Regions from separate parts of the Microbacterium sp. Leaf161 genome, predicted to be linked through region 2. Evidence: predicted binding sites of a transcription regulator. Region 2 holds the regulator's gene; the other holds the start of a gene.
What was found. The regulator LexA, encoded in region 2, represses DNA repair genes until DNA is damaged. The targets are predictions, from matches to a motif close to TCGAACANNTGTTCGA.
Positions count from the first base shown of each region.

Region 1: a site for LexA is predicted at 11,533-11,548, ahead of recA (recombinase RecA). Genes of this name have one in related genera too.

Region 1 covers NZ_LMOW01000002.1:192,186-206,743, reverse strand. The annotation lists gene ASF87_RS13670 (hypothetical protein) at 1-749, shown strand, start outside; RNA gene ssrA (transfer-messenger RNA) at 812-1,181, opposite strand; gene ASF87_RS13665 (SIMPL domain-containing protein) at 1,324-1,992, shown strand; gene hflX (GTPase HflX) at 2,002-3,513, opposite strand; gene ASF87_RS13655 (class I SAM-dependent methyltransferase) at 3,582-4,223, shown strand; gene ASF87_RS13650 (HAD family hydrolase) at 4,242-4,895, opposite strand; gene dapF (diaminopimelate epimerase) at 4,895-5,767, opposite strand; gene ASF87_RS13640 (GNAT family acetyltransferase) at 5,790-6,263, opposite strand; gene ASF87_RS13635 (dihydrofolate reductase family protein) at 6,256-6,783, opposite strand; gene miaA (tRNA (adenosine(37)-N6)-dimethylallyltransferase MiaA) at 6,843-7,781, opposite strand; gene miaB (tRNA (N6-isopentenyl adenosine(37)-C2)-methylthiotransferase MiaB) at 7,796-9,343, opposite strand; gene ASF87_RS18070 (regulatory protein RecX) at 9,414-9,827, opposite strand; gene recA (recombinase RecA) at 10,293-11,336, opposite strand; gene ASF87_RS13610 (DUF3046 domain-containing protein) at 11,604-11,828, opposite strand; gene ASF87_RS13605 (helix-turn-helix domain-containing protein) at 11,853-12,161, opposite strand; gene ASF87_RS13600 (CinA family protein) at 12,303-12,791, opposite strand; gene pgsA (CDP-diacylglycerol--glycerol-3-phosphate 3-phosphatidyltransferase) at 12,788-13,363, opposite strand; gene ASF87_RS13590 (FtsK/SpoIIIE family DNA translocase) at 13,363-14,558, opposite strand, start outside.
Region 2 covers NZ_LMOW01000001.1:37,133-51,690, reverse strand. The annotation lists gene ASF87_RS17860 (DUF2510 domain-containing protein) at 1-121, opposite strand, end outside; gene ftsE (cell division ATP-binding protein FtsE) at 260-1,321, shown strand; gene ftsX (permease-like cell division protein FtsX) at 1,318-2,232, shown strand; gene smpB (SsrA-binding protein SmpB) at 2,317-2,793, shown strand; gene ASF87_RS00235 (S9 family peptidase) at 2,794-4,653, opposite strand; gene lexA (transcriptional repressor LexA) at 4,763-5,449, opposite strand; gene ASF87_RS00225 (LysM peptidoglycan-binding domain-containing protein) at 5,731-6,093, shown strand; gene ASF87_RS00220 (histidinol-phosphate transaminase) at 6,185-7,279, shown strand; gene hisB (imidazoleglycerol-phosphate dehydratase HisB) at 7,276-7,893, shown strand; gene hisH (imidazole glycerol phosphate synthase subunit HisH) at 7,890-8,528, shown strand; gene ASF87_RS00205 (TauD/TfdA family dioxygenase) at 8,742-9,665, opposite strand; gene ASF87_RS17405 (glycosyltransferase) at 9,693-10,757, opposite strand; gene ASF87_RS17600 (hypothetical protein) at 12,001-12,870, opposite strand; gene ASF87_RS00185 (MATE family efflux transporter) at 13,460-14,558, shown strand, end outside.

The DNA.
Region 1 (14,558 bases), on a different contig from region 2:
TCGCGGCCCGAATCCGGGCCTTGAAGAAGCCGTCGGTCGCGGCCTGGGTGGTGAACGTCTTCGCGCACGAACGCAGCTCGCAACTCGGAGAGGCGTTGCTACTCGCCGAAGAACTGCGCGAAGCGCAGGCGGATCTGGACGCTCGCGCTCTCGCACAGCTCGGACGCGACCGGCGCGCCCTCACCAACAGGCTCGCCGCGGACGCCGCCGAACTCGCCGAAGCGCGCGGACAGCGCATCACGGCTTCGACGAGAGAGGCGGTGCAGCAGACCATCAGCGCCGCCTTCTTCGATCCGACCGCTGCGGCCGCCGTCGCGTCCGCTCGGTTGGTGCGGGAATTGGAACCGGCCGGCACGTTCGCAGACATCGCCGACAGCATCGTCGGCGGGGGCGCTCCTGCCGCCCCCGCGGTCGCCGCCAAGCCTCTCGATGAGGTCAAGGCTCGCCGAGAGCGGCGGGATGCGGAACGGGCCGTCCGAGAGGCGGAGAGGACGCACGATCGCGTGGTCCGCGAGGCGGCCACAACGGACCGGGCGCTCAGGGATGCATCCGTGCGCGTCGACGAGCTCACACATCGCGAGCAGGAACTCGAGGCAGAACTGGCGAAGGTGCGGCGCGATGCGAAACGTGCACGAGGTCAGGCCGAGAAGGCGGAGACCGAGCAGGAAGCACTCGCGCAGCGCGTACGAGACGCGGAGGACGATCTCCGCGCCGCGCAGAGTGCCCTCGCCCGACTCGCCGGCGATTGAAAAAGGCCCGCCTCCCTGGTTGATCACCAGGGAGGCGGGCCTTCTTGCTTGTGACAGCGACGTGGTGGAGCTGGGGGGAATCGAACCCCCGTCCAACGCTGAGTCTCCACGCCTTCTCCGGGCGCAGTCTGTGAAGACGTTCTGCTCGGCTCCGACCTTTGTCACAGACACCTAAGTCGACGAGCCCAGCCTGGGAAGAGTCCCACGTGACGTCCAGACGCCATCACGCAGCAAGATTCCTAGATGACGCCAGGATCCGTATCGGAATCACATACGGCCTGACGGACTATCGGGCTCGCTTATGCAGCGAGGGCGAAGTCGTTGCGCTTGGTTTCGGCAACTATTGTTTTGCAGAGAGCGTTTACGAGATAACTCTGCATCCTCGGCCCGCTTCTCGTGGATTCACAGGCGCTGTCGAAACCGATCAGCCCCGTGGTCCTTCTCTCGAAGGAGCCGCTGTCACACTGTTGATTTTTCACCTCGGGAACGCGAGTCCCCGAGCGTCATAGACTACAACGTTCGCGGCGGCTGCGCCATTCCTGGGCTCCTCAGTGCGCTGGCGTAGAGTCGCGACATGAGCGAAGTCACCGTCACCGTCCGGGGCGAGCATGAGGCGCGGATCGCGCCCGAGCGCGCCACCATCCGCGTCAGCGTCCGCGCCGAAGGCGCCGAGCGAGCAGCAGTCGTCGACCGCGTCATGCGTCTCACCGAGCCTGTGCGCGAGAGCATCGTCGCACGATATGACACCGGTGTCGTCGTCGACTGGTCGAGCAAGCGACTGTCCGTGCGCGCCGAACGTCCGTGGAACAACGAAGGCAAGCGTCTCGCCCCCGTGCACTACGCCAGCATCGATCTGACTGCGACCTTCGCCGAGGCGTCCGAGCTCTCGCTCTGGGTATCGGACGTCTCGCCGTGGGACGGAGTCGAGGTCGGATGGGTCGACTGGCATCTCACGACCGAGACGCGCTCGCGGATCGAGCGCGAGGTCGCGGCGGCGGCAGTCGGAGTGGCTGTCACACGCGCGCAGGCGTACGCGACGGCGCTCGGACTCGGCACCGTCGTGCCTGTGGAGATCGCCGATGTCGGGCTGATCGCGCCGACACCCGTCCAGCCGTTCTCCGGCATGGCGAAGGTGCGCGGCGCCATGATGCAGGAATCCGACACAGGCGGTGCGTCGATGGAGTACGAGCCTGACGAGATCGTCATCTCGGCCACCGTGGAGGCGCGCTTCCTCGCTCGCTGATCCGGGCCGTCAGGCGCTCACGGCGAAGGGTGCGAGATCGGCCGCGAGCCGCTCCGACACACGCGCATGCACGACCGTGCCCTGCTCGCTGTGATCCACCGACAGGAGCATCCCCGTCTCGTGGATCGCCGCGACCAGATCGCCGCGGTCATACGGAACCACCGCGTGAACCTCGACGGCGGGCTTCGGAAGCGCCTCTTCGATGGCTGCTCGAAGCTCCTCGATGCCCTCACCCGAACGCGACGAGACGAAATGCGCTTTGGGCTCGAGGCCCTGCAGCACGAGACGCTCATCGTCGGCGATGAGATCCGCCTTGTTGAAGACGACGATCTCCGGCATGTCACGCACGCCGACGTCGCCCATCACGTCACGCACGGTCTGCAGCTGACCGGCGGGATCGGGGTGCGATCCGTCGACCACGTGCAGCACGACATCCGCCTCGCCGACCTCTTCGAGCGTCGAACGGAACGCCTCCACGAGCTGGTGCGGAAGGTTGCGAACGAACCCGACCGTGTCGGTCAGCGTGTACACACGTCCGTCTGAGGTCTCCGACCGGCGCACCGTCGCGTCCAGCGTCGCGAACAGCGCGTTCTCCACGAGCACCCCGGCGCTCGTCAGGGCGTTGAGCAGGCTCGACTTGCCGGCGTTGGTGTAGCCCGCGATCGCGACGGACGGAATCGTGTTGCGCTTGCGCTCGGCCCGCTTCGCCTCTCGCGCCGGGCCGTAGTCGCGGATCTGTCGGCGCAGCAGCGCCATCTTGGTGCGGATCCGGCGACGGTCGAGCTCGATCTTCGTCTCACCGGGGCCGCGCGAGCCCATACCGGCGCCGCCGGCACCGACCTGGCCACCCGCCTGGCGGCTCATCGAGTCACCCCAGCCGCGCAGACGCGGCAGCAGGTATTCGAGCTGCGCCAGTTCGACCTGCGCCTTGCCCTCGCGGCTCTTGGCGTGCTGACTGAAGATGTCGAGGATCACGGTGGTGCGATCGATGACCTTGACCTTGACGACGTCCTCGAGGGCGCGTCGCTGGCTGGGGGCGAGTTCGGTGTCGGCGATCACGGTGTCGGCGCCGGTGGCTGCGACGATGCCCTTCAGCTCCTGCGCCTTGCCTCGGCCGATGTAGGTCGCGGCATCCGGGTGCGGCCGTCGCTGCAGAACGCCGTCGAGCACGACCGCGCCTGCGGTCTCAGCAAGGGCCGCCAGTTCACGAAGCGAGTTCTCCGCATCGTCCTGGGCCCCCTGCGGGTACACGCCGACCAGCACCACGTTCTCAAGGCGCAGCTGCCGGTACTCGACCTCTGTGACATCTTCTAGTTCGGTGGAGAGACCGCCGACGCGCCGCAGCGCATGACGATCCTCGAGGTCCCACTGGTCGCCGTCCGACGAGGCATGCGAGGCCGTCGACTGGTCCTGCAGCGCCTGCGCGGCGCCGAAGACACGAGCCTCCGTCCGCTTCTCCGCATTCGCGAGTACGCGATCGACTGCTTCGTCACCTGTGGAGTGTGTGGTGGTCTCCGTCATCCGTCCCTAATCTCTGGGTTTTGTTGCGAGCCTTAACCTTAGCCCGCGCTGTCCGCTACGCTCACGGTATGGGGTCCGACCATTACTTCACCGCGGCCCCGGCAAGCCCCGAGAACCTGCGATCGATCCGTGTGACGCTCGCAGGCCGAGAGCTGGACGTCACCACTGCTGGCGGCGTCTTCAGCCCGGATCGGCTGGATGCCGGTACAGCCGTCCTTCTCGCAAACATGCCCCCGGTTCCGCCGGGAGGCCATCTTCTCGACCTCGGAAGCGGGTGGGGGCCCATCACGCTGTCGATGGCGCTGGCTGCGCCCCATGCGACCGTGTGGGCCGTCGACGTGAATGAGCGAGCTCTCGATCTCGTGCGGCGCAACGCCGCGGCTCATGGTCTCAAGAACATCAACGCCTCCTTGCCCGAAGATGTTCCCGCCGACGTCACATTCCGCTCGATCCGTTCGAACCCGCCGATCAGAGTGGGCAAGAACGAGCTTCACGGACTGCTCGAGAAGTGGATCCCCCGGCTCGACGAGCGCAGCGACGCCTGGCTCGTCGTGCAGCGCAACCTCGGCGCGGATTCACTGCAACGGTGGATCGGCTCGACGTTCCACCCTGGTTTCAGCGTCCACCGGACCGCCACGTCCAAGGGGTACCGCATCCTGAAGGTGCGCAAGCACGGAACCCCTCCGACCGAGCCGATCACGCTCGTCTGAGCCTTCGCAGCGACGACGTCACCGACCCGCGAGTTCGGGAAGATCGCGCATGTCCGTGAACACGATGGCGCCCTCGCGCTCCAGCCAGACAGCTGGGGTGAGTCCGCCGGCATAGCCGAGAACACGCATGCCCGCGGCGCGGGCGGCCTGGACTCCGAATCGACTGTCCTCGACCACCACGCAGCGTTCAGGGCTGACGCCGAGCTGCTCAGCCGCGTGCAGGAAGAGATCAGGGGCAGGCTTGCCGTTCGCGACGTCGTCTGCGCTGAAGATCCGCCCGTCGAATCGCGGCAGGAGCCCCGTCTGGCCGAGCGTCCGCCGGATCTTCGCATGGGCGCCACTCGATGCGACGCACGTCGCTGTCGTGATCTCGTCCAGCGCTGCCTCTACCCCGTCCACCGCCGTCAGCTCGCGCGCGAATGCGTCGAGGTACCACGGCTGGTAGGGCGCCTCCCAGTCGTCGGGAAGCGGTCGACCCCGGTGTGCTTCGACCTCAGCGCGGAAGTGCGCGGAGGAGCGTCCGACGAACCGGTGCAGGATCTCGTCGTGGGAGAGAGACCATCCGAGGTCTGCGAGAACCCTGCGATCCACCTCGATCGAGAGCTTCTCGCTGTCTACGAGCACCCCGTCACAGTCGAAGATGACCAGGTCGATCTGGCCGGTCGTCGACATCAGATCAGGTCGACCTCGCCGCTGAAGACGAGCTGGGCCGGCCCGGAGAGGGCGACGTGCTCACCGTCCTCTGCAGGGAACATGCGCACACCGAGAGTGCCGCCCGGGACCTCCACGCGCCAGTTGTCGGGTGCCTTCGAGCCGGCCCAGTAGCGCACGGCCAGAGCCGTGGCCGCGACACCCGTGCCGCAGCTCAGGGTCTCCCCCACGCCGCGCTCTGAGACGCGCATCGAGACGTGTCCGATGCCGTCCCTCACCAGCGGCTCCCCCGGGACGACGAACTCGACGTTCGCCCCCGCGGGAGGGGCGGGATCGAGCACGGGAGCGCGGTGCAGCTCGAGAGACGACAGCTCCACCTCGGAGGCGAGTGCGACCACGACATGCGGATTTCCGACGTCGATGCCCAGACCGGGTCTCGTGACAGGGAGCCCGTCGGCAGTGACGAGCGGGTCATCGCCGGAGAGCTTCCACAGGCCGAGATCCACCTGGTACCCCGTCTCGCTGCGCGTCACGTCGCGGACACCCGCACGCGTTCCGATCGGGAGTGTGGAACCGGGCTCGATCGTGGCGAGGCCGGAGCGCACGAGGTAATGCACGAAGACGCGGATGCCGTTGCCGCACATCTCAGCGATGGACCCGTCTGCATTGCGGTAGTCCATGAACCACTCGGCGGCGGGCTCCTCCGCGAGAGCAGCCTGCCCGTCGGCGATCGCCGCAGAGCGCACCACACGAAGGATGCCGTCGGCGCCGATGCCTCGGTGTCGATCGCAGAGGACGGCGACCTGCTCGGCGCTCAATTCGAGAGCGCCGTCGGGGTCGGCGATGATGACGAAGTCGTTGCCGGTGCCGTGTCCTTTGGTGAATGCGACCATCCACCCAGTCTAGAGATCGCGGCTATGCGTCGACGATCAGACGCCTGCCCGTGTTCGATACCGAGAATCGCTCGTATCCGAGGTCGTCGTAGAAGCCCAGCACTTCCTCGTTGCCCTCTCTGACCATGAGCTGCACCTTCGGGCAGCCCATTTCCAGAAGAAGTCGCTCGGCTTCGCGCACGAGAGAGCGCGCGATCCCCTGATGACGGTGCGACCGGGCGGTGGCCAGGTAGTACAGCCATCCCCTGTGCCCGTCGTAACCCGCCATCACGGTGCCGATGATCCGCGCTGATGTCGACCGTTCCTCGTCCTCGACGACCAGGAACAGCTCGGGCTGCACCGTGAGCTTGCGCTCGATGTCGAGCCGGGGGTCGTTCCACGGCCGCGTGAGGCCAGCCTCGGTCCAGAGAGCCACCACAGACTCCGTATCCGCACGATCGAATGCGCGGACCTCCCAGGTCTCGCCCGAGCTCACGGGAGTCGACGGCTCAGCCATGCAGCACACGGTAACGGCCGCACATGAAGTTGCGGTTGCGTGCGACCTCGAGAAGCTGGAGGTCCAGTGCTCTCGGCAGCAACGGCGCCCCCGAGCCGAGTGTCACAGGCGCGTACTGCACCCACACCTCGTCGAGAAGACCGGCATCGGCGAACTGCCCGGCCAGGTCGCCACCGCCGACGACCCACAGATCCTTGCCCCCGGCGGCGGCGACCATCTCGGAGTGCACGGCGGCGACGTCACCCTGCGCCGCGCGAATGTCAGCGCCGGCCGGAAGCTCGAGCGGTCGGTGGGCGAAGACCCATGTCGGCTGCTCGTACCCCCATCGCCCTTCCTCGTGGCGCATGACCCATTCGTATGTCGATGCTCCCATCGCCAGAGCACCGATCGTCTTCTCGAAGCCGGCGTACGACATGGGTCCTTCTTCGTCGATGTCCTGCTTCAGCAGCCAGTCGAGGGAGTGCTGATCAGTCGCGATGAAACCGTCGATGCTGCTCGCGGTGTAGAAGTGGGTGGCCATTGATCAACCATCTCACCAGGCACCGACATCCAGCCACCGAGATCGGTGAGTCTGCGGGCTCAGGGGGCGACGAGCGAAGCGGCGTCCACCGGTGGTTCGTGCCACGTGAGGCCGGGATAGCGCTTGAACCACGACACCTGGCGGCGGGCGTAGCGGCGGGTGAGCGCCTGCGTCTCGGCGATCGCCTCGGCCTGAGTGAGCCGGCCATCGATCTGCGCGAGCGCCTGGCTGTAGCCGATGGCGCGCTGAGCTGTCGCGCCGTTCTCGAGCCCCTCGCGACGGAGCCCCTGCACCTCGTCGACCAGGCCCGCTTGCCACATGCCCTCGACGCGGGCGTCCAGCCTCTCGACCAAGGCTCCGCGGTCGACGTGCAGGCCGATGAGACGCGTGTCGGCCTGCCAGAGCGCTGGCTGTTCCGGCAGAGACGCGCCGTGCGTGACGCTGCCCTGCTCGAGGACTTCGAGCGCACGGATCACCCGTCTGGCATTCTTGGGGTCGACGCGGGAGGCCGTCGCGGGATCGAGCTTTCGCAGCCGGTCGAGCATGCCACCGACACCCTCGCTTTCGAGCTCGCGTTCGAGCCGCTCCCGGATCACCGGATCACGCGGCGGGAAGGCGAAGTCGAACACGACGCTGGACACGTACAGACCCGATCCGCCCACGAGGATGGCGTCGGCCCCGCGTCGCTGGATGTCGGTGATCACGGACCGCGCCAGCGGCTGGTACCAGGCGACGGCGGCTTCCTCCTGCACCTCCCGCACGTCGAACAGATGGTGGGGAATCCCCCGGCGATCGTGCGGGGCGAGTTTCGCCGTGCCGATGTCCATTCCGCGGTAGAGCTGCATGGCGTCGGCATTCACGATCTCGGCGGCGTTGCCTCGGCTGCGCAGCACCTCAGCGAGATCGAGGGCGAGATCGCTCTTGCCCGTTCCTGTCGCGCCCACGATCGCCCAGAGCCACGGAACCCTGTCCGCGGCGCTCGACGCCGGATCGGTCATTCCTCGAGCAGTGGTCACCTGCCGACGCGGAGCGTCGGCAGACCGAGGGATACGGCACGGGTGCCCTCGCCGGACGTCGGTGCTGGCACAGCACAGGACTCCGCCTGTCCTCGGTCCCAGGCGTCCCCGCCACGCGTGCGACGGATCCGCAACGGGAGGCCTGTCGGGTCGTCTGCGAGCAGGTGGAAGGGCGCCGCATGGGTGATCGTCACCGAGACGACATCACCGGGCCGTGGGACAGCGGATCCGGGAGTGACCTCGAAGTGGACGAGTCGGTTGTCCTCGGCGCGTCCGGTCAGACGGTGGGTCTCGGCATCCTTCTTGCCTTCGCCCGTCGACACCAGGACATCGACCTGGCGTCCGACCTGCTTCTGGTTCTCCTCGAGGGAGATACGCTCCTGAAGCGCCATGAGCCGGTTGTAGCGCTCCTGCACCACAGCCTTGGGAATCTGGTCCTCCATGGTCGCGGCGGGTGTGCCCTCACGGATCGAGTACTGGAACGTGAACGCACTCGAGAACCGGGCCTGTTCGACCACCCGCATCGTGTCTTCGAAGTCCTCCTCCGTCTCACCGGGGAATCCGACGATGATGTCGGTGGTGATCGCGGCGTGCGGAATACGATCACGGACGCGATCGAGGATCCCGAGGAACTTCTCGCTGCGGTACGACCGTCTCATGGCCTTCAGGATGCGGTCGCTGCCGGACTGGAGCGGCATGTGAAGCTGCGGCATCACGTTGGGAGTCTCTGCCATCGCGTCGATCACATCGTCGGTGAAGGCAGCGGGGTGAGGACTCGTGAAGCGGATCCGCTCGAGCCCGTCGATCTCGCCTGCGGCGCGGAGCAGCTTGCCGAAAGCCTGTCGATCCCCGAACTCCACGCCGTAGGAGTTGACGTTCTGTCCGAGCAGAGTGACTTCGATGGCGCCGTCTTCGACGAGCAGGCGGATCTCATTGAGGATGTCGCCCGGGCGGCGGTCCTTCTCCTTGCCCCGAAGACTCGGAACGATGCAGAAGGTGCACGTGTTGTTGCACCCGACCGAGATCGACACCCAACCGCTGTGCGCAGAATCGCGCTTCGTCGGAAGCGTCGAGGGGAACACCTCGAGCGACTCCAGGATCTCGAGCTCGGCGTCACCGTTGTGGCGCGCGCGCTCGAGAAGGCCGGGAAGCGAACCCATGTTGTGCGTGCCGAAGACGACGTCGACCCACGGCGCTTTCTCCAGCACGGCCTGCTTGTCCATCTGCGCCAGGCAGCCGCCCACGGCGATCTGCATCCCGTCCTTGCGTCGCTTCACCGAGGCGAGCTGGCCCAGCGTGCCGTAGAGCTTGCCTGCGGCATTGTCGCGCACCGCGCACGTGTTGATGATCACCACGTCGGCCTCGGCACCGTCAGTCGCGCGGACATATCCTGCGCTCTCGAGCGAGCCAGAAAGTCGCTCGGAATCGTGGACGTTCATCTGGCAGCCGAAGGTGCGGACCTCGTAGGAACGCTGGCGTCCATCAAGATCGATTGCTGCGGACGATGACGCGATGATCGTCGGCTCACTGCGAGGGATATTCATGATCCCCCCATTCTACGAGCGGTTGCGCGACACCGCCGCTGAGGCGAGGGGCTCGAGCCCCTCGCCTCAGTCAGTCCGAGTCGACGAACCGAACCCCGGATGAAGACGAGCCGAAAGAGGCCTCAGCAAGGGCAGACTTGGCGGCTGTCATCGCGACCGAGCCGTTGTAGCCACGGCGGGACAGCTGACCGACCAGACGTCGCAGCGCTGTGTCGCCGTCGAGACGAGACATGGCTCGTGCTTTCGAGCGTGCGTACTCGAGTGCGCGCTCGGCGTCATCGTCGGGAATGTCGTCAAGCGCCGCATCGATCACATCGCGAGGGATGCCCCGTTGCGAGAGCGCCCTCGACAGCGCAACTCGCCCCTGCCCCTTGCGCTCGATCCCGGATGTCACCAGCTGGCCGGCGAGTAGCGTGTCGTCGAGGTACCCTCGTCGACAGAAATCATCGATCACATCATCGATCGCACCAGCATCGAGCCGCACGGCGTTCTTCTCATAGCCCCTCAGAACCATCCGCGCTTCCGACAGAGAGAGCGAACGAGTCCGCAGCTTGCGGACGAGGAGCTCTTCTGCGTCGGCACGCAATTGGGAGGGGTCGACGCCCTGGACATCGTCGGATCCCAGATCCTGCGACTGCAACGCGCGCAGACGCGGTGCGGACCGAGCCGCTGCGCCGCGAGCAGGATGTCGCTCACTGGGCCCATGAGAGTCGATGGGCGCGACGGGATTCGAATCGCGGCTCGAGACGCCCCCTGTCGACTGCCACACCCCGGCGTCGGGCGCCGAACGAGCTGTCGCGCTTTCGACCTCCGGACCTTCCCGGTCGACCGACTTCGCGCGTGTGTCGTCACGACCGAAAAGGGGGATGATGGGGGCGAGCTGCTCAGGCCCGCCCCCGCCATCACTCATGGTTCACTCCGGGTGTTCCCCAACCGCGAACCATCACGCTCATGCCGGACGACGCTCGGCGAGCTCGTCAGCAGGCGCCTCGGTGGCTCCTCCGATGCCGAGCTTCTGCTTGATCTGCGTCTCGATCGCAAGCGCGACATCGGGGTTCTTGAGGAGGAACGTCCGCGCGTTCTCCTTGCCCTGGCCCAGCTGGTCGCCGTCGTAGGTGTACCACGATCCGGACTTCTTCACGATGGCGTGCTCGACACCGAAGTCGATCAGGCTGCCCTCGCGCGAGATGCCGACGCCATACAGGATGTCGAACTCCGCCTGCTTGAACGGCGGTGCCATCTTGTTCTTCACCACCTTGACCCTGGTGCGGTTTCCGACTGCATCGGTGCCGTCCTTCAGCGTCTCGATGCGGCGGATGTCCATGCGAACCGACGCGTAGAACTTCAGCGCCTTTCCACCCGCGGTGGTCTCGGGCGATCCGAAGAAGACGCCGATCTTCTCGCGCAGCTGGTTGATGAAGATCATCGTGGTGTTCGTCTGGTTGAGTCCACCCGTGAGCTTTCGCAGTGCCTGCGACATCAGTCGAGCCTGCAGACCCACGTGGGAGTCACCCATCTCGCCCTCGATCTCAGCCCGAGGCACGAGAGCCGCGACGGAGTCGATGACGATCAGATCGATGGCGCCGGAGCGGACGAGCATGTCCGCGATCTCGAGCGCCTGCTCACCCGTATCGGGCTGCGAGACGAGAAGAGCGTCGATGTCGACACCGAGCTTCGCGGCGTAGTCGGGGTCGAGCGCATGCTCGGCATCGATGAAGGCGGCGATCCCGCCGGCACGCTGGGCGTTTGCAATCGCGTGCAACGTGAGCGTCGTCTTACCCGAGGACTCGGGGCCGTAGATCTCGACGATTCGTCCACGCGGGAGCCCTCCGACGCCGAGGGCGACATCGAGAGCGATCGAACCGGTCGGAATGACGGCGACGGGTGCGCGCTCGTCGCTGCCCAGTCGCATGACCGAGCCCTTTCCGAACTGACGGTCGATCTGGGCGAGTGCTGTCTCGAGGGACTTCTCGCGGTCAGCGGGTGATGGCATGACGTGCTCCTTATGCTCGCGTGGTGCCGCCTGTAGGCTGTCGCGGTCCTCCCGGCTGGGCGGAACTCTCCGACAAGGCGTATGGCTCTTCGGCTTGCTGTTCACCGTACGAGGGGCCTCGGACATTGCGTCGTCAGCTCCGCGAATCAGGGAGAACACCGTCTCCGAACCACTTGTGCAGAAGACTACGCCCGTTTCGAACACATATTCGACGACACGCCGTCACGGCATGTCGTTAGTCGAACGCTCGTCGTATGGGTCGGAGGGTCATCGCTTGCGCGGCTCGAGGAGCCCTGCGCCGTGCCGCCGCTCCTGAGGCACATCGGTCTCGGCGCACAGCGCCAGCCAGATGTCACGCGGGGGAACGCCCGCGTCCAGAGCCTGGTCCGCAGTGCGTCCGGCGAGCTGGGTCAGAATGAGGTCACTAACGAGGGACGACCCTCGACCACCGAATTCCGCGTCGACTGCGCGGAGGAACTCACTGCGACGCATCAGAGAACGAAGAGAATCCGACGCTCAGTGAAGCGAAAGCTCTGGCTCGACGGAAGCCACGAGGTCATCGGGAACGACATCCGGGAAGACCTGGATGCCCTCGAGGACGGAGATGCGGTCGCCGACCTCTCGCATGATGATCGAGATGGGAACATCCAGAGCATCGGCCACCGAGGCGAGAATCTCGCTCGACGCCTCTTTCTGGCCCCGCTCGACCTCACTGAGATAGCCCAGGGCCACGGATGCCTTGCTTGCAACCTGCCGGAGCGTACGCCCCTTCTGCAGGCGGAAGTCCCTCAGCACATCGCCGATTTCCTGTCGTACAAGAATCATCGGAACCTCCTCCCAGATCGCCTTCTCGAGGTCTCCCTCGAGGAGACCGCCAGTCTAGTCCTACCGACCTTCACAAAATCTACCTTCGCACGCTGTGCTTTCGGTGTGAGCACATAGGACATAACGGAACCCGCGCATCAGCTATTCCCGCAGGATCCGCGCGAGCATGGCCACGGCCGCATCGACCGTCTGAGCGCGGACCTGGGCGCGATCGCCGTCGAACCTGAATGCCTCGCTCACGGACGTGTACGGGGTCACCACGGCGATGTGCACCGTGCCGACGGGCTGACCGTCGGGTGGATCCGGTCCCGCGATCCCCGTGGTCGAGACGCCGACGTCAGCAGGGACTCCGGAGACCTGCAGCGCGCGACGCGCCCCAGCCGCCATCTGCAGCGCCACATCGGGGTGCACGGGCCCGTGCGCATCGAGCAGGCCGTCGTCGACCCCCAGAAGCGTGTGCTTCACAGGGGTGGCGTAGGCGACGATCGCTCCGCGCAGCGACGCCGACGCGCCTGGCACCGAGACGAACTCCGCAGCGAGAGCTCCGCCCGACAGCGACTCCGCGATACCGAGGGTCCAGCCACGCTCGATCAGCGCGGCGAGCACCTCCGACGCCGACGCCGACGTCACGACGGCTGCCGTGCCCCTCGCACCTGCGCCACGATGTAGTCGATGCCACTCGCGACGGTGAGGATCAGCGCCAGGATCATCAGGATCGCCGTTCCGACCACCCACAGCTGGGGTCCTATCACCACGTGCAGCGGGAGCAACGCCCAGGAAAGAGCCACGGCCTGAACCGCAGTCTTGATCTTGCCCATCCACGCGGCCGCCACGACGTGCTCCTTCGCGACCATGAGGCGGTGGATCGTGATGCCCCACTCGCGGATCAGGATCACGATCACGACCCACCAGTTGAGCTCCCCGAGCACGGCGAGTCCGATGAAGCCCGCTCCCGTGAGCAGCTTGTCAGCGATCGGATCCCACAGCTTGCCGAAGTCGGTGACGATGTTGTGGCGACGCGCGAGGTAGCCGTCGACCCAGTCGGTGGAGATGCCCACGACGAACAGGATCGCCGCAACCCAACGGATGACGATGTCATCGAGCCCGTAGGTACCGCCCATCAGGAGCAGGATGAAGAAGATCACCGCAAGCGGTATACGCGCGATGGTGATCGCGTTGGGGAGCTGCCGTGGAATAGCCATCAGTCTCGTCCTGTCAGTCCCCAGGCGTCTTCGTCGCCGTCGTCTTCAGCTTCGACCACCGGCAGCCCCTGGAACTGGGCCTCGACCGGGTCGTGCGGTGCTCCGGCCGCGGTTGCGGCAGAAGTGGGAGCGGCCGGCTTCGGTGGAGCGTCGTCGCCGCGCAGTTTCGCCATGACCTGGGGCAGCTGCTCGGCCGTCGCCAGCACGTCACGCGCCTTGGAGCCCTCAGACGGGCCGACGATCTCTCGCGACTCGAGGAGGTCCATCAGGCGACCCGCCTTGGCGAATCCGACGCGCAGCTTGCGCTGCAGCATGGATGTCGATCCGAACTGCGACGACACGATGAGTTCGGCGGCCGCGAGGAGAAGCTCGAGATCGTCCCCGATGTCCTCGTCGACCTCCTTCTTCTTCGTGGGCTCGAGTGCTTCCTGCACGTCCGCGCGGTAGTCGGGACGAGCCTGACGGGTGACGTGCTTGACGACCGCGTCGATCTCCTTCTCGTCGACCCACGCTCCCTGCAGACGGAACGGCTTGGATGATCCCATCGGCGAGAACAGCGCGTCGCCCTGGCCGATGAGCTTGTCGGCACCGGGGCTGTCGAGGATCACTCGGCTGTCTGTGACGCTCGTCACCGCGAACGCGAGGCGCGACGGGACGTTGGCCTTGATCAGACCGGTCACGACGTCGACGCTGGGGCGCTGGGTGGCGAGCACCAGGTGGATTCCGGATGCTCGCGCGAGCTGGGTGATGCGGACGATCGAATCCTCCACATCACGCGGGGCGACCATCATCAGGTCTGCGAGCTCGTCGACGACCACCAGCAGGTACGGGTACGGCTTGAGCACGCGTTCGCTGCCGACGGGGAGCTCGACCTCACCGGCGCGCACCGCCCGGTTGAAGTCGTCGATGTGGCGGAATCCGAACGACGCGAGGTCGTCGTACCGCATGTCCATCTCCTTCACGACCCACTGCAGCGCCTCGGCGGCCTTCTTGGGATTCGTGATGATGGGAGTGATCAGGTGCGGAACACCCGCATAGCTCGTCAGCTCCACCCGCTTCGGGTCGATCAGGACCATCCGCACGTCCGTGGGCCGAGCGCGCATGAGCAGGCTCGTGATCATCGAGTTGACGAAGCTGGACTTACCCGACCCTGTGGAACCGGCGACCAGGAGGTGCGGCATCTTCGCGAGGTTCG
Region 2 (14,558 bases):
ACGCATCCGCTGCGGGCTCCGTGGAGTCGACGATCGGAGCGAAGTGCTCGGTCCACTGGGTGCCGTCCCACCAGCGCTGGCGCCCGGATCCGTCGTCATACCAGCCTGCAGGCGTCGTCATGGTTCCCCCTCGGAGTATCGTCCACCCTGATGGCGTGGATCGCACCTCCATGTATAGCAGTGCGGTGTGACACGCAGGGGGCTCCCGCGGGGTGTCGCTCGCGAACAGATGAACGGGCGCGCTTAGGCTCGAACCGCCATGATTCGGTTCGAGAACGTCACGAAACGCTACCGCGGGACCTCACGGCCCGCTCTGTCCGATGTCGACTTCGAAGTGCAGCGAGGCGAGTTCGTCTTCCTCGTGGGCGCTTCAGGGTCGGGCAAGTCGTCCTGTCTGCGGCTGATCCTCCGAGAGGACGTGCCGACCACCGGTCGCGTCGCCGTGCTCGGACGCGACCTGCGTTCGCTGGCGAACCGCAAGGTGCCGTACTTCCGCCGCCACATCGGATCCGTGTTTCAGGACTTCCGACTGCTTCCGTCGAAGACCGTCTATCAGAACGTCGCCTTCACCCTGCAGGTGACGGGCTCGTCGCGCGGTTTCATCCAGCAGGCCGTCCCCGAGGCGCTCGCGCTGGTCGGGCTCGACGGCAAGCAGAAGAGAATGCCGCACGAGCTCTCCGGTGGAGAACAGCAGCGCGTCGCGATCGCTCGAGCGCTCGTCAACCGCCCCCAGGTGCTGCTCGCGGACGAGCCGACCGGAAACCTCGACCCGGCGACGTCGGTCGACATCATGCAGCTTCTCGCGAGGATCAACGCGGGCGGTACGACCGTGCTCATGGCGACGCACGAGGCGGGCTTCGTCGACCAGATGCAGCGCAGAGTGATCGAGCTCCGCGACGGCGAGATGGTGCGAGACGAAGTGCACGGCGGGTATGGCGACACATCCAACATCCCGCGCCTCGTCCCGGAGGAGGTGCGCGGTGCGGCAGCGGCAGCCGCCCTCACCGCGGTGCAGGAGGTGCAGCGCCAGACCGCCGACCTCTCGCTCGTCCGCGCTGCGCTCGCTGAGGAGCTCACCGCTCAGCGCAGGGCCGAGGGAGCATCCGCGGATGCCGTACCGACCGCATCCGAGACGCCGGAGGCGCAGGCCGCACCGATCGAGCCGCCCGTCGTCGAGGAGCAGCCCGTGGCCGTCCAGGCCCCTGTCGCGCCTCGGACGCATCCCATCGTGATGCCGCAGGTCGACGTCGCCGAGCTCGGCGTGGCCGATCGCCTCGGCCTGTCTGATGACGGTTCCGAAGAAGTGGGGCCGACGTCATGAGAATCGGACTCATCCTCACCGAGGCCCTCGGCGGCCTCCGACGGAACATCTCGATGGTCATCTCCGTCGTTCTCGTCACCTTCGTGTCGCTGACGTTCGTCGGCGCTGCGATCCTCATGCAGGCGCAGATCGGCACCATGCGCGGGTACTGGACCGAGCGGGCCCAGGTCGCCGTGTACATGTGCTCCGACATCTCCGAGCAGGACACCTGTGTCGACGGTGGTGCCTCGGAGGAGCAGGTGAACGCCGTGCGGGCCCAGCTCGAGGGCGAGGCGCTCGCCCCCCTCATCAGCGAGGTCACCTTCGACTCCAAGGAGGACACCTACGCCAAGCTCGTCGAGCAGCTCGGCGAGGACCAGGCGAGCGTCATCACCCCGGAGCAGGCGTTCGAGGTCTTCTTCGTCACCATGAAGGACCCCGGCCAGTCTCAGGTGATCTCCGAGGCGTTCAACGGCGTCGCCGGCGTCGAGCAGGTGCAGGACCAGTTGCAGTACCTCGAGCCGCTCTTCTCCGCGTTGACGGTCGCGACATACATCGCGGTGGGGATCGCCACGCTGATGCTGATCGCCGCCATCCTGCTGATCGGCACGACCATCAGACTCTCCGCCTACGCCAGGCGCAAGGAGATCGGGATCATGCGTCTGGTGGGTGCATCCAACCGCTTCATCCAGACGCCGTTCGTGCTGGAGGGCGTGTTCGCCGCGTTCCTCGGCTCGGCCCTCGCGAGCGCGGCGGTCGTCGCCGGGGTGCATTTCGGTGTCGACGGCTACCTTCGAGGACGCGTGCCGTTCATCACGACGTGGGTGTCGATGCAGGATGCCGTCGTCGTCGTCCCCGTGCTGATCGGGATCGGTGTCGTGCTGGCCGCGCTCTCGGCGGGCTTCGCGATCCGGCGCTGGCTTCGCACGTGAGCGGCTCGCCGGTATAGACTGACAGGCTGTCGTGCGCCCGACTCGGGCTCTGGAACACTGCGCGACACGGATCAGGAGAGAATCATGCCCAGGGAACGCGGGGAGAAGGTCATCGCGACCAATCGTCGCGCACGTCACGACTACAACATCGAGAAGTCGTACGAGGCGGGGATGGTGCTCACCGGCACCGAGGTCAAGTCGTTGCGTCAGGGACGCGCGAACCTCAGCGACGGGTATGCGTTCGTCAAGGGGAACGAGGTCTTCCTCGATTCCGTGCACATTCCGGAGTACTCGCAGGGGCACTGGACCAACCACTCCGCCAAGCGCGTCCGCAAGCTGCTGCTGCACCGCGAGGAGATCGCGAAGCTGCAGCATGCGGTGTCTGCCGGCGGCTACACGCTGATCCCGCTGAAGCTGTACTTCTCGGACGGTCGGGCCAAGGTCGAGATCGCCCTCGCCAAGGGCAAGAAGGAATACGACAAGCGTCAGACGCTGCGTGAGCGTCAGGACACCCGCGAGGCCGACCGCGCCATGCGCCTGCGCAACCGCGTCGGGGAGTGATCAGCGCGCGGGCGTGAAGCCGAACACGCGTCCGAGAAAGCCGAGCTCCCTCTCGAGTGCGTCGATGATGGTCTCGCTCGCACGGAAGCCGTGGCCCTCACCCGGGTAGAGCACGTACTCGTGCTCGACGCCTCGCTGCGCCAGAGCGTCGCGGATCGCTTCGGACTGCGACGGCGGCACGACACGGTCCTCCGCTCCCTGCATGAGCAGCACGGGCACGCCGATCCGATCGGCGTGCGTCAGGGGAGAACGATCGACGTAGAGCGCCTCGGCCTCGGGCAGCGGTCCCACCAGGCCCTCGACGTAGTGCGCCTCGAAGTCGTGCGAGTGCTCGGTCAGCATCCGCAGATCGGCCACGCCGTATCGGCTGATGCCCGCGGCGAACGTGCCGCCCCGCACCAGCGACGAGAGCACCGTCCAGCCGCCGGCCGAACCCCCTCGGATCGCGATGCGGTCGGGATCGGCGAGCCCGGCCTCGGCGAGGCCGCGCGCCGCGGCGATCACATCGTCGACGTCGACCACGCCCCATCCGCCGTCGAGTCGTTCTCGGTAGGCGCGCCCGTATCCCGTCGATCCGCCGTAGTTGACGTCGAGCACGCCGATGCCGCGGCTGGTCCAGAACGCGATGGCCGCGGACGAGGCGCCCGTCACATGGGCGGTCGGGCCGCCGTGCACGAGCACGAGGTAGGGCGGGAGCTCGTCGTCTGCGGCTGAAACCGACGGATTCACGGGCTCGTAGACGAAAGCATGGACAGGGCCGTGAGCGCCATCGACCAGGATCTCTGATGCTGCGGGCATCCACGTCGGGTCCGCCGGCGTCGCTCCCGCGACCACCTCTATGTCGCCGGAGTCGACGTCGACGCACCAGACACCTGGCGCGGTCGTCGAGCTGTTGCCGGAGAGGAGCACTCGGGTGCCTGCGACATCGTCGATGCTGACATGGCCGTCGGCGGCAACGGGGATGCGGTGGGCACCGCCGTCCCGCTCGATGACGTCCACCTCGTCGCGTCCGTTCGTGCGCACCGCCACGATGCGACCGTCGGCGAGCGGTCGATACCAGCGATTGCCGAGCACCCAGAGTCCGTATCCCGTGTCGGCGTCCGTGTCGTCGATCCGCTCTGCGGGACCGACCGCCTCGCGGCCGTCGACGCGCTGTCGGTGCAGCGCCCAGCGACCGGAGGGGTCATCCGAGTACAGGATCTCGCCGTCGTCCGTCCACTCCGGCTGGAGGGCGGCTCGCGTGGGCAGCTCCGTCCGGCCGGTGCCGTCGGAGAGCACCAGCGACGCGTCCTGCCACGGCATGCGTTCGCCCGACCATTCGACCCACGCGGCGCGAGTCCCGTCGGGAGACAGCGCAGGATGCGCGTAGAACGACTCTCCCTCCACGAGCACCTTCAGCAGCGTCGGATCGTCGGAGGCGGACCCGTCTGTCGGGATCTCGACGATGCCGCGCTGGTGCGGGTCGACCGAGAGGTCCTCCCGCACCGCGAACAGTCGCCCGTTCTGCAGGCGCAGGCCGCCATGTGCCGGCCCCGCGGGAGTCAGGGGCATCGGGGCGCCACCGCGGGGCATCCGATGCACACGCTGATCCTTGGCCTCGACGAAGAACAGTGTCCCCTCGGCATCCGCCGTCCACGCCCCTCCGCCGTACTCGTGCACGCGCGACCGTGCACTCCAGGGCGCGGGGAGGATCTCGGCGCCGCTGGAACTTCGTACCGTCAGGCGACCGCCCTCGGCAGGCACCGACTCGCCCCACCAGATGTCATCGCCGACGAAGGCGGCGCCGTCGATCCTCGGAGACGACGCGGCGATCCGGTCGGGAGTGAACGGAGAGGGCCAGGTACCGAACGGCGACGACATGGTTCGAGCCTATGGTGCACCGGCTCACGGCGTCACACAGGGTGGGTTTCGGGCCAGGCGACGAGGTCTCCGAGAATGCACGATTCCGGAGGCTCGTGTGCGGAGAGGGTCAGACGGAGCGGAGCACCGCGACGATCTTGCCGAGCACGACGGCCTCGTCGCCGAGGATCGGCTCGAAAGCGGAGTTCCGAGGCAGCAGCCACGTGTGGCCGTCTCGTCTCCGGAGTACCTTGACGGTGGCCTCGCCGTCGAGCATGGCGGCCACGATCTCACCGTTCTCTGCGCTGTTCTGCGAACGGACGACGACCCAGTCACCATCGCAGATCGCGGCGTCGATCATCGACTCGCCCGACACCTTGAGCATGAACAGGTCGCCCTTGCCGACGAGCTGACGGGGGAGCGGGAAGATCTCCTCGACCTGCTGGTCGGCGGTGATCGGAACGCCGGCGGCGATGCGCCCGACGAGGGGAACCAGTGCGGCGTCTCCGACGGGCGTCGCCACATCGGCAGGGTTCTCACCGCTCGCCCCGGGGAGGTCGATGAGCACCTCCATCGCGCGGGTCTTTCCCGGATCGCGGCGCAGATATCCGCTGAGCTCGAGCTGACCCAGCTGATGAGTCACGCTGGACAGCGACTTGAGTCCGACGGCGTCGCCGATCTCGCGCATGCTCGGCGGGTAGCCGTAGTGACTGATCGACGTCTGGATGACCTCGAGGATCGCCATCTGCTTCGGGCTCAGGCTCTTCCGGCGACGAGTGCGCGGGGCGTCGGCCTCGGGGGCGGAGTTGTCGCTCATGGTGCTCCTCAGGTGTGCGATCCGGCGTCTCAGTTCGAATGTCGGAGGCCCGTGATGGGGTGTTCCTATCGAAACCGTATCCGAGAAACGCGACGATGTGGAAGATCTGTTCGAGCGTGTCGGCCGATTCTCGCACTTCTGTTTCGAAGAACGCTTGACAGATGTTCGAATTCGAAGATAACTTCGGTACGTAGCTTCGCATCCCCGGCTCCCGGCCGAGGCGTGGATGCGAACGCTACGCCAACTTCACCGCCCACGCGGTAGATGCAGAGGAGCACGACATGAGCACCATCACCTTCAGCAGTGCAGCAGTCCTTCCGGCTCGTCCGGCGACGCGGCTCCGGCTGACGGCGCGTGGTCGACGCGTCGTGCTCGCCGTCGCCGCGGTGCCCCTCGCCGTCGGAATCGCCTTCGCGGCGATCAGCGGCGGCAGCGCGATGGCCTCGGGCGAGCAGGCGGCGACGGCGACGTTCGCGACCGTGACCGTGATGCCGGGCGACACCCTCTGGTCGATCGCAGAGGGCATCGCGCCCGAGGCCGATCCGCGCGACGTGATCGGCGACATCACACGGCTGAACCTGCTGCGCGGCGGGGAGCTGCAGATCGGTCAGGAGCTGGCGATTCCGGCGCAGTATTCGGAGTGAGCCCGACTTCCCCCGATTCGTGGAGCGAGGCGGGGGAGTTCCCCTTCATACTCGGTCCTCACGGGCGTTCATCGGGCGAACGCGGCCTACCATGGGAAGGGTGACTGCATCACTCGACGACCTGCCACTTCGCGACGACCTCCGGGGGCTCACGCCGTACGGAGCGCCTCAAGCGCCTCTCCCGATCGCACTGAACGTCAACGAGAACACGCATCCGGTTCCGGACGCCGTGGCCAGCGACATCCTCGATGACATCGCGGTCGCGCTCCGAGACGTCAACCGCTACCCGGATCGCGAGTTCACCACGCTGCGCGAGGGGTTCGCCGAGTACCTCGGCCACGGTCTCGAGGCGGATCAGATCTGGGCGGGCAACGGGTCGAATGAGGTCCTTCAGCACATCCTGCAGGCATTCGGGGGGCCGGGTCGTACGGCGTTCAGTTTCAGCCCGACCTACTCGATGTACCCGCTGATCTCGAAGGGGACCGGGGCGCGGTGGGTCGCCGGCGCCAGGCAGCCCGACTATACGATCACGCCCGAAGAGGCGGCAGCCCAGGTCAGGGATGTCGACCCCGATGTCATCCTCCTGTGCTCCCCGAACAACCCGACGGGCACACCGCTCGGTCTAGACGTGGTCGAAGCGGTCTACGAGGCATCGACCGGGATCGTGGTCGTCGACGAGGCGTACCAGGAGTTCGCGCCGCGCGAGGCGGCCTCCGCCCTGACACTGCTCGAAGGACGCCCTCGGCTCGCCGTGTCTCGCACCATGAGCAAGGCCTTCGCGTTCGCGGGTGCTCGCGTGGGCTACCTCGCCGCCGATCCCGCCTTCATCGACGCCCTGAGGCTCGTGCGTCTGCCGTACCACCTCAGCGCTCTCACTCAGGCGGCGGCGGTGGCCGCACTGCGCAACTCCGACGTGATGCTGGGCATGGTCGAGGAGATCGTCGAGCAGCGGGATCGCATCTCGGCGACGCTCGAGGCCCTCGGCTACACGCCGCACGAGTCGTGGTCGAACTTCGTCCTCTTCGGGGGCGTGGCAGAGCCTCAGAAGGTCTGGCAGCAGCTGTACGACCGGGGAGTGCTGATCCGCGACGTCGGGATCCCCGGACACCTCCGCGTCACCGCCGGCACCGAGGCGGAGACCACCGCGTTCCTCGATGCCCTCGCCTCGATAGGATCGGCTTCATGAGCACCCCCGCCCAGACCTCCCGCACCGCCACGCGTGTGCGCAGCACGTCGGAGTCCACCGTCGAGCTCGAGCTGAACCTCGACGGCACCGGTGCGAGCCGCATCGACACGTCGGTGCCGTTCTTCGACCACATGCTGACGGCGTTCGCGAAGCACTCTCTCACCGATCTCACCGTGCGCGCATCCGGAGACACGCAGATCGACGCCCACCACACCGTCGAAGACATCTCCATCGTGCTCGGTCAGGCGATCCGCGAGGCGCTCGGCGACAAGTCCGGGATCTCCCGCTACGGCGACGCGCTGGTCCCGCTCGACGAGGCGCTCGCCCAGGCCGTCGTCGACATCTCGGGGCGCCCGTACCTCGTTCACACGGGAGAGCCCGCCGGTTTCGAGCACCACCTCATCGGGGGGCACTTCACCGGGTCGCTGGTGCGCCACTCCTTCGAGGCGATCACGTTCAACGCCGGGCTGACGGTGCACGTGCGCGTCCTCGGTGGCCGTGACCCCCACCACATCGCTGAGGCCGAGTTCAAGGCGTTCGCTCGAGCATTCCGCCAGGCCAAAGCGCTCGACCCCCTGGTCGACGGCATCCCGTCGACGAAGGGTGCGCTGTGAGCTCGGCACCCAGGGTCGCCGTCTTCGACTACGAATCGGGCAACGTCCACTCGGCGGTGAAGGCTCTCGTCGCTGCGGGTGCGGACGCCGTGCTGACGCGCGATCGCAAAGAGGCGCTCGAGGCCGACGGTCTCGTGGTGCCCGGCGTCGGCGCGTTCCAAGCCGTCCGAGACGCGCTCTACGCGCACGGCGGCGACGAGATCATCGACCGTCGCCTCGCAGGCGGACGCCCCGTCCTCGGCATCTGCGTCGGGATGCAGGTTCTCTTCGCACACGGCGTCGAACGCGGGCATGATGCCGAGGGCCTCGGCGAGTGGCCCGGAGCGGTCACCGAACTCAACGCGCCCGTGCTTCCGCACATGGGGTGGAACACCGTCGAGCCGGGCGCCGATTCCGTGCTGTTCAAGGGCATCGAGAACGAGCGCTTCTACTTCGTGCACTCGTACGCCGCGCAGTCGTGGGAGCTCGATGTCATCCCGCCGTTCCCACAGCCCGTGCTCACCTGGTCGACCTACGGAGACCCGTTCCTCGCCGCCGTCGAGAACGGACCGCTCTCGGCGACGCAGTTCCACCCGGAGAAGTCGGGAGAGGCAGGAATCCAGCTGCTCCGCAACTGGGTCGACAGCCTGCGGTAGTTCATCTCGTGCCGAGGATCAGGTTTCATCGTTTGACATAAAACTACGTCCATGTGACGTCGCTGATCTCGAGCAGGGTAACCGCCCGTCATGTCGGCTAGAAACAGGACGGGCGGCGGCCCGAAATCCAGATCGACGCCGTCCAGAGGCCAGATCTTGCGGGCCAACCAGAAGGCTCCGAGTTCGTCTCGTCGAGATCCTCGCGGCCGTATCTCAGGACGAACTCTCGAGATCGACCCATACACGCCAGAGCATGCGCTTCTCATCAGGTAACGCGCTATCCTCGTAACGCTGGCGAGCGTGAAGCACGTGCCGGTTGTTGATGAAAATCATCTCGCCAGTTTCGAGTCTATGACTCGCGCCGATGCCGGGGGTGTTGAGCAGATCTTCGAAAGCGGCTAGAGCCTCAGCAGTGATCTCATCGTGTGGTTCGCCGTGTGCAAGTTCGCCTTGGTCCATCCAGTATCTGCTGTAGTTGATCCGGAAGTCATCTCCAGTTTGGACGACCGGCCGCAAATCGATGTGCTTTCGGTCCTGCCATCCACCTCCGACGTCGGGTCGAAGGAATGGAATCGGGTCGAGGAGTTTCTCCGCTAGGTCGGCTCGAGATGACGCAAGCGATTCGTAGACGTGTTTCCCACTGACAACGGACGAAGCGCCGCCGGTGCGAGCGGCGCGGCAGCACAGAAGCCCGATAACCTCTGGGGGACTAGGCGGGCGGCCGACGTCGACGTGATAGGCCATCTCAAGGTCTGCGCCGCGCGGGACTTCTTCGCCGACCGAGTACAAGCGGGCACCATCTTCGCTTTGCGCTCGCGGAGATCCAAGGAGTGCGCCGAGGCCCCAAAATAGGAGCCCGGCGTCATCGATGCCCCATTTCTGCAGGGGCCATGTACCGACCAAAGCAACTCCGGGGCCGTCTCGCAGTTGTTCGAGAATGCGATGAGCCAAGTCCTGCATTGTAGCGTCTGCGAAATCTTCCTTCGTCGCTGAGTCCAGCGTCACGCCACGCGATCGCAATGTATCCAGAAGTGAGTCCAACGCGGAGATCTCGCTGTCGGAGCAGCGTATCCGCCATCCGCTATCTGCGAGTTGTTCGGCATCCCAGGAACTTGGTGATTGGATGTGCCTTTTCATATGTATCCTTTGCAAGATGGTGCATTACTAGGCTGTTGCGGCTTCAACGAAAGCATCGTATGTCGTTCGCGCGATATTTCTCCAGTCGTGATGTTTGTCCAGGTCGGGTAACGTAGCGGGCTTGGCGAGGTCAAATGTGCGGTCGAGAACGCTTGCACGGATGCCACCGTCGAAGGTGTGGACCCAGTCGGCGCCGACAGTTTCCCGCATTTCGATGAACGTACCTCGGTGCGGAATCATTACCGGAACGCCAAATGACAAGGACAACATCGCGCTTCCGGAATTCACAGAAAGAGAGGTGGGAAGGATTGCAGCGTCGGCGGCCTGGTAATAGAGATGCATGTTGTCGTCCTCCACATACTGGACGTCAACGCGAGCATTGCCAACCTGCTGCGCCTTCTCGACGAGCCGCTTCGCGAATCGCTCGTCGAGAGCGTCTCCAACTATGTAAAGGAAGACATCCTCGCGGTCGCGGGTAACTTGAGCATGGCATTCGAGCAATTGCATCAGGTTCTTGTAAGGTCGTAGCATACCTAGGGCGATCACGATACGTTTATCTGGCGGGAGCGATAGTATTTCCCGAGCCGAGGCCTGGGAAACCTGACCGTCCCGATAGACACCTCGATAGTGGCCGAGAGGAATTACTCGCTGTTCCACATTTCGCAGCGTGGGGTAGTAGCGCTGGAAGTCATCCATAGATGTTTGGGACGCGCAGAGCACCAGATCGGTTTGTCGAACGAAAGCCTGCATGAAGAAGTCGACGACTCCTGAGCGGTCAGATTCGTGGGAGATGATGTTGTTTGCGCTCCATACCAGTCGTGCGCCCCGTCGTCGGGCGAGCCGTAATTGAAGGAGCAGACGTGCGGCATCGATTGCAGAGACTATTGAGCCGTGCTTGCGGTTGATGCACCACTCAGGCCAATAGACATGTATTATGTCGGCGCGCTCGCGCCAGAGTGATCGTGCAGTGAGTGGCAAAATAGTCACGGGTCCTGACGACTTGATGCCCTCGTAGAGCAAATTTAGGTCCGCATTCCCACCGATGTCGCCAAAGCGATGCGCGGCAAGAATCCTCAAAGTTCGTGTCTTCATGGGTGCTCCATCAATCTGCGCGCGGATCAGATCTCGATGCGGTGCCGCCTCTACGAACGGCTTGCGCGCAATAGTTGATGAGCGTCTCCATCTCCGCTGGTCCAATTACGTCGAGGTGAGACGTGCGAAGTCCAACCTCTAGCCAGCTTCGAAGCGATGCCATCGCGGCTGAGCCTAGAACGCCCGCAGGGGGCGGAGCCTCCACCCACTGACGCCTACTTGCGTCCAGACCAAGTAGAAAGCCCGCAGCCCATATCTCGTTCATGAGATGACCAGGCAACGCAGGTATCAAGCCCACTCGCGATTGTTCTGCGTCGGTCAGGACTTCTCTCCTGGTGACTCCGAAGAACTCGACTTGCTCTGGCCAGTGACCCCAGATACGCCAACGCCGCTTCGCGGGCCACAGCTCATCGCCCTGGATGGGCGTGTCGACGAGACAACGGGAGTCCTGCAATGTCACGGTGTGCAGGTAGTCCTCTGGTTTGCCATCGAGCGAAGCTCGTTCCAGATGGGCGATACGGGACCAATCCGGAAGCGTCGCCCCTGGGCGTCCCGCGAAGACAGTGGCGTGGCGCGGGCCTTCGTCCATATTTCCAGCGACGCTGTCACTCCCGCCGTGATCAACGAGATGCGGAATCGGTGTAAGTACCCTCACCTTGTGATCACGCAGAAAATCACCGATTGCGAGGTCATCAGCTTTCATCGTCGAGGGAAGCGCCTGAAGGTGCGAGGCAACCTCGCGCGCCAGCTCGTGAGGCATGATCAGCGCGAGAGAAGGCGTCCATTCCCATGGCACAAGGTTCGCGTATGATTGGCCAGCCACTGCCGCCGACCGTACCTGCCACGAATTGCAAGGGCTGTCGCTATTAGTAGACAGAGCGATCACGGCATCGGGACGGGCAGTGACGAGCTGCAGGACTGCTGCCGCAAAACCGGGGGCCGGCACTATGTCGTCCTGGATCACCATGTGATGGGTGCTCCCCGCGGGCGGAACCCACGCGATTCGTGCCGTGCGGAGTGGGCTAGGAATGCCATCGGGGTCGGGGTCAGTGACGACCGAGACCTCCAGCGGTGCGCAGAGCCGTCGGATAGTGCGAACATTCCTGCTTCGAGATGGGTGATGCATCATCGCGACGCTGATCGCCAGAGGCGCCCCGTCGCTCGCCTCGGGTGCGGTAACCGCCGCAGATTGTGAATCGGAAGCAGCGACATGACAGGGGTTTAGGATATCCACCTCAAGAACTCAGATGTAACTTACTGCGGACAGCGTGCTCTGGGCGCCGACTCCGGCGAACCGATGGCGAGCTGTGAGCACGGTTTCCACAGCATCGACCACTTGGTGCACGCCGTCGATTCCGCCAGCGAGGCGCTGCAGTTCCTGCTGTTGACGTGACACAAGATCCTCACCGCGCATCGCGCTCCTCATTCCGCGAGCTAGGGAATCGACCATGTCATCCCACATCGCGCCTCGGTTCATGGAGCACTCGCGGAGAAGCGCCCCCAGTTCTTTCGTCTCCGCCATCGCATCGGCGGAGGCAACTCGCATTTTCCGGGTGCCGACGAGCGCGTCGGGGAACACCTCAGAGGGGCCGTCGACGCCGGTGATACGTGCATAGTTCGCGTGGTGACCGTAGTGCTGCTCGGGAAGGAACAGTACCGGCGTGTCGTACGCGAGCGACTCGAGCACCGTCGTCAGTCCCGGCGGGGTCAGACATCCGATTGCGCGATTGAGTGTAGTCAGAGTGTCCTTGTGGCTGAGTGGTCGGAGCTCAATCCGCCGCGGGAGCGAGCGCATCGCTCGAAGGTGAAGAGGATTGCCGGCAAGGACAATCGGCGCACTCGTTCCAGCAGAGTCGGAGGCATCCATGAGTAGCTCAGCAACGGTGTAGATCCACTCTGCCGCCCGTTGATCATTCATCAAAGGATTTGTTAGCCCAGCCGTCGAGGCAAGCCACATGTCGCGGGGAACTGATGCTCTCTGGGAGAGATCGACGATTCCCTCTACATGGTGAACGACGTCATGGTCGGGAACTCGACGACAGTCTCGGTCGCCGGCCATCTGTGCGCAAGTGATGGTGCTCAAGCAGTTTGCCATGAACTGAGCGGTGTGCATCGGCACATCTCCGAGGTACGCGAGTGCATCGGCTGGTCCCGTAGTGCGTCGAAGCTCACGGAGATGATGCTCTGCTATCGGTTCGATTCCGTCCCAATTCCACATCCAATACAAGCTGTCCACATAGACGGAGGGGAGGTCATACGCGTGCGCCCACACCGCAAGTGCTGGCTCCATCACGCTAATGACTGCGTCTGTACCCTCCGGGGACACATCCACGAATCGGTCGAACTGCCGAATTGAGGAGAAGCTTGCTGGATTCGATCTCGCGAATGACAACGCGACACCGCTTCCGACGAAGTGGCACTCATGGCCCCGTTGGATGAGATTCCGGCTGATGGTCTCCAATTTCGAAGCGGGCCCGTATCCGTAATTTTCTGCGGAAACAGTAAACCGTGCCATCCAAACCCCCCTGGTCTCTCGGGCTTCATTGCCTGAGATCCGATCTTTGTGTACGACTTCGCGTAAGTCAAGTGAGTGGATAGATCAGGGGACACTTCGCCGCGCTTGTTCTCGGGTCCGGTTCGTCGTGATACCTTGTAGTTTCGTGTAGTAGCGCAACCGCGTCCCACCTTCTGAGAGCCTGTGAATGCCTAGATCACTCCTGGTTGGGACCCCTTGGAAGGGGATCCTCGCGTTCGCGACTCCTTTACTCCTGGGCAATCTGTTTCAGCAGGCCTATCATTTTGTTGATGCGATCGTGGTCGGACGGTTGCTGGGAGTGAGTGCGCTAGCGGCGGTCGGCGCTACGAGCAGTCTTGTGTTCCTCCTCATCGGATTCGCCTGGGGAGCGGCGAGCGGGTTTGCGATACCTGCAGCCCAAGCGTTCGGCTCAGGGGACCAGGCGCGGCTGCGTCGTTCGGTTGCGGCGGGAGTCTCACTGACTCTGTTCACGAGTCTGGTGATCACCATTCTTGGCCCGCTCGTGACCAAGCCGGCGCTCGTGCTCCTGCAGACCCCTCAGTCCCTACTGAATGATGCAACGACGTTCGCGCAGATCACATTCCTTGGTGGGAGTCTCATCATGGGGTCCAGCTATCTAGCGGCGCTTGTCAGAGCGATCGGCGATTCACGGACCCCATTGATATTTCTCGCTCTTTCGAGCGTGATCAATATAGCGCTTGTGTTTATTGCTGTCGGGGGTATCGGTCTTGGAATTGCAGGCGCGGCTCTGGCAACTATTGTGTCGCAGGGAATATCGGTAGTTCTTTGTCTCATCTACATCAGAAGGCGCGTTCCAGCTCTGCAAGTCGGAGTCGCAGACTTCCGCGGCGTCGGAGCGAGTTTGTGGGAGCACGCACGACTCGGCCTTCCCATGGGATTCCAGTCCTCCATCATCGCCATCGGGCTCCTTACCGTGCAAGTTGCGGTTAATGGGCTAGGGGCCGACGCCGTCGCCGCCTACACAGCAGCAGGGCGAGTGGATGGAGTCGCTGTTGCTTTCCTTTCGTCCCTCGGAATGGCGACGTCGGTGTTTGCAGCGCAGAATCTTGGCGCCGGACGCTCGGAACGCTTGCACAAGGGCGTCGCGCAGTCTGTTGTCATTGCTGGCGCGGCGGCTGTGGTTCTCGGAAGCGTTCTCGTCGTAGGAGGTGCCGCCATCGTTAGCCTGTTCACTGGGGAAGGCGCCGAGGACGTGATTCGCATGGCATGGATCGTGTTGGTGGTCAACGGAGCGAGCTATCCCG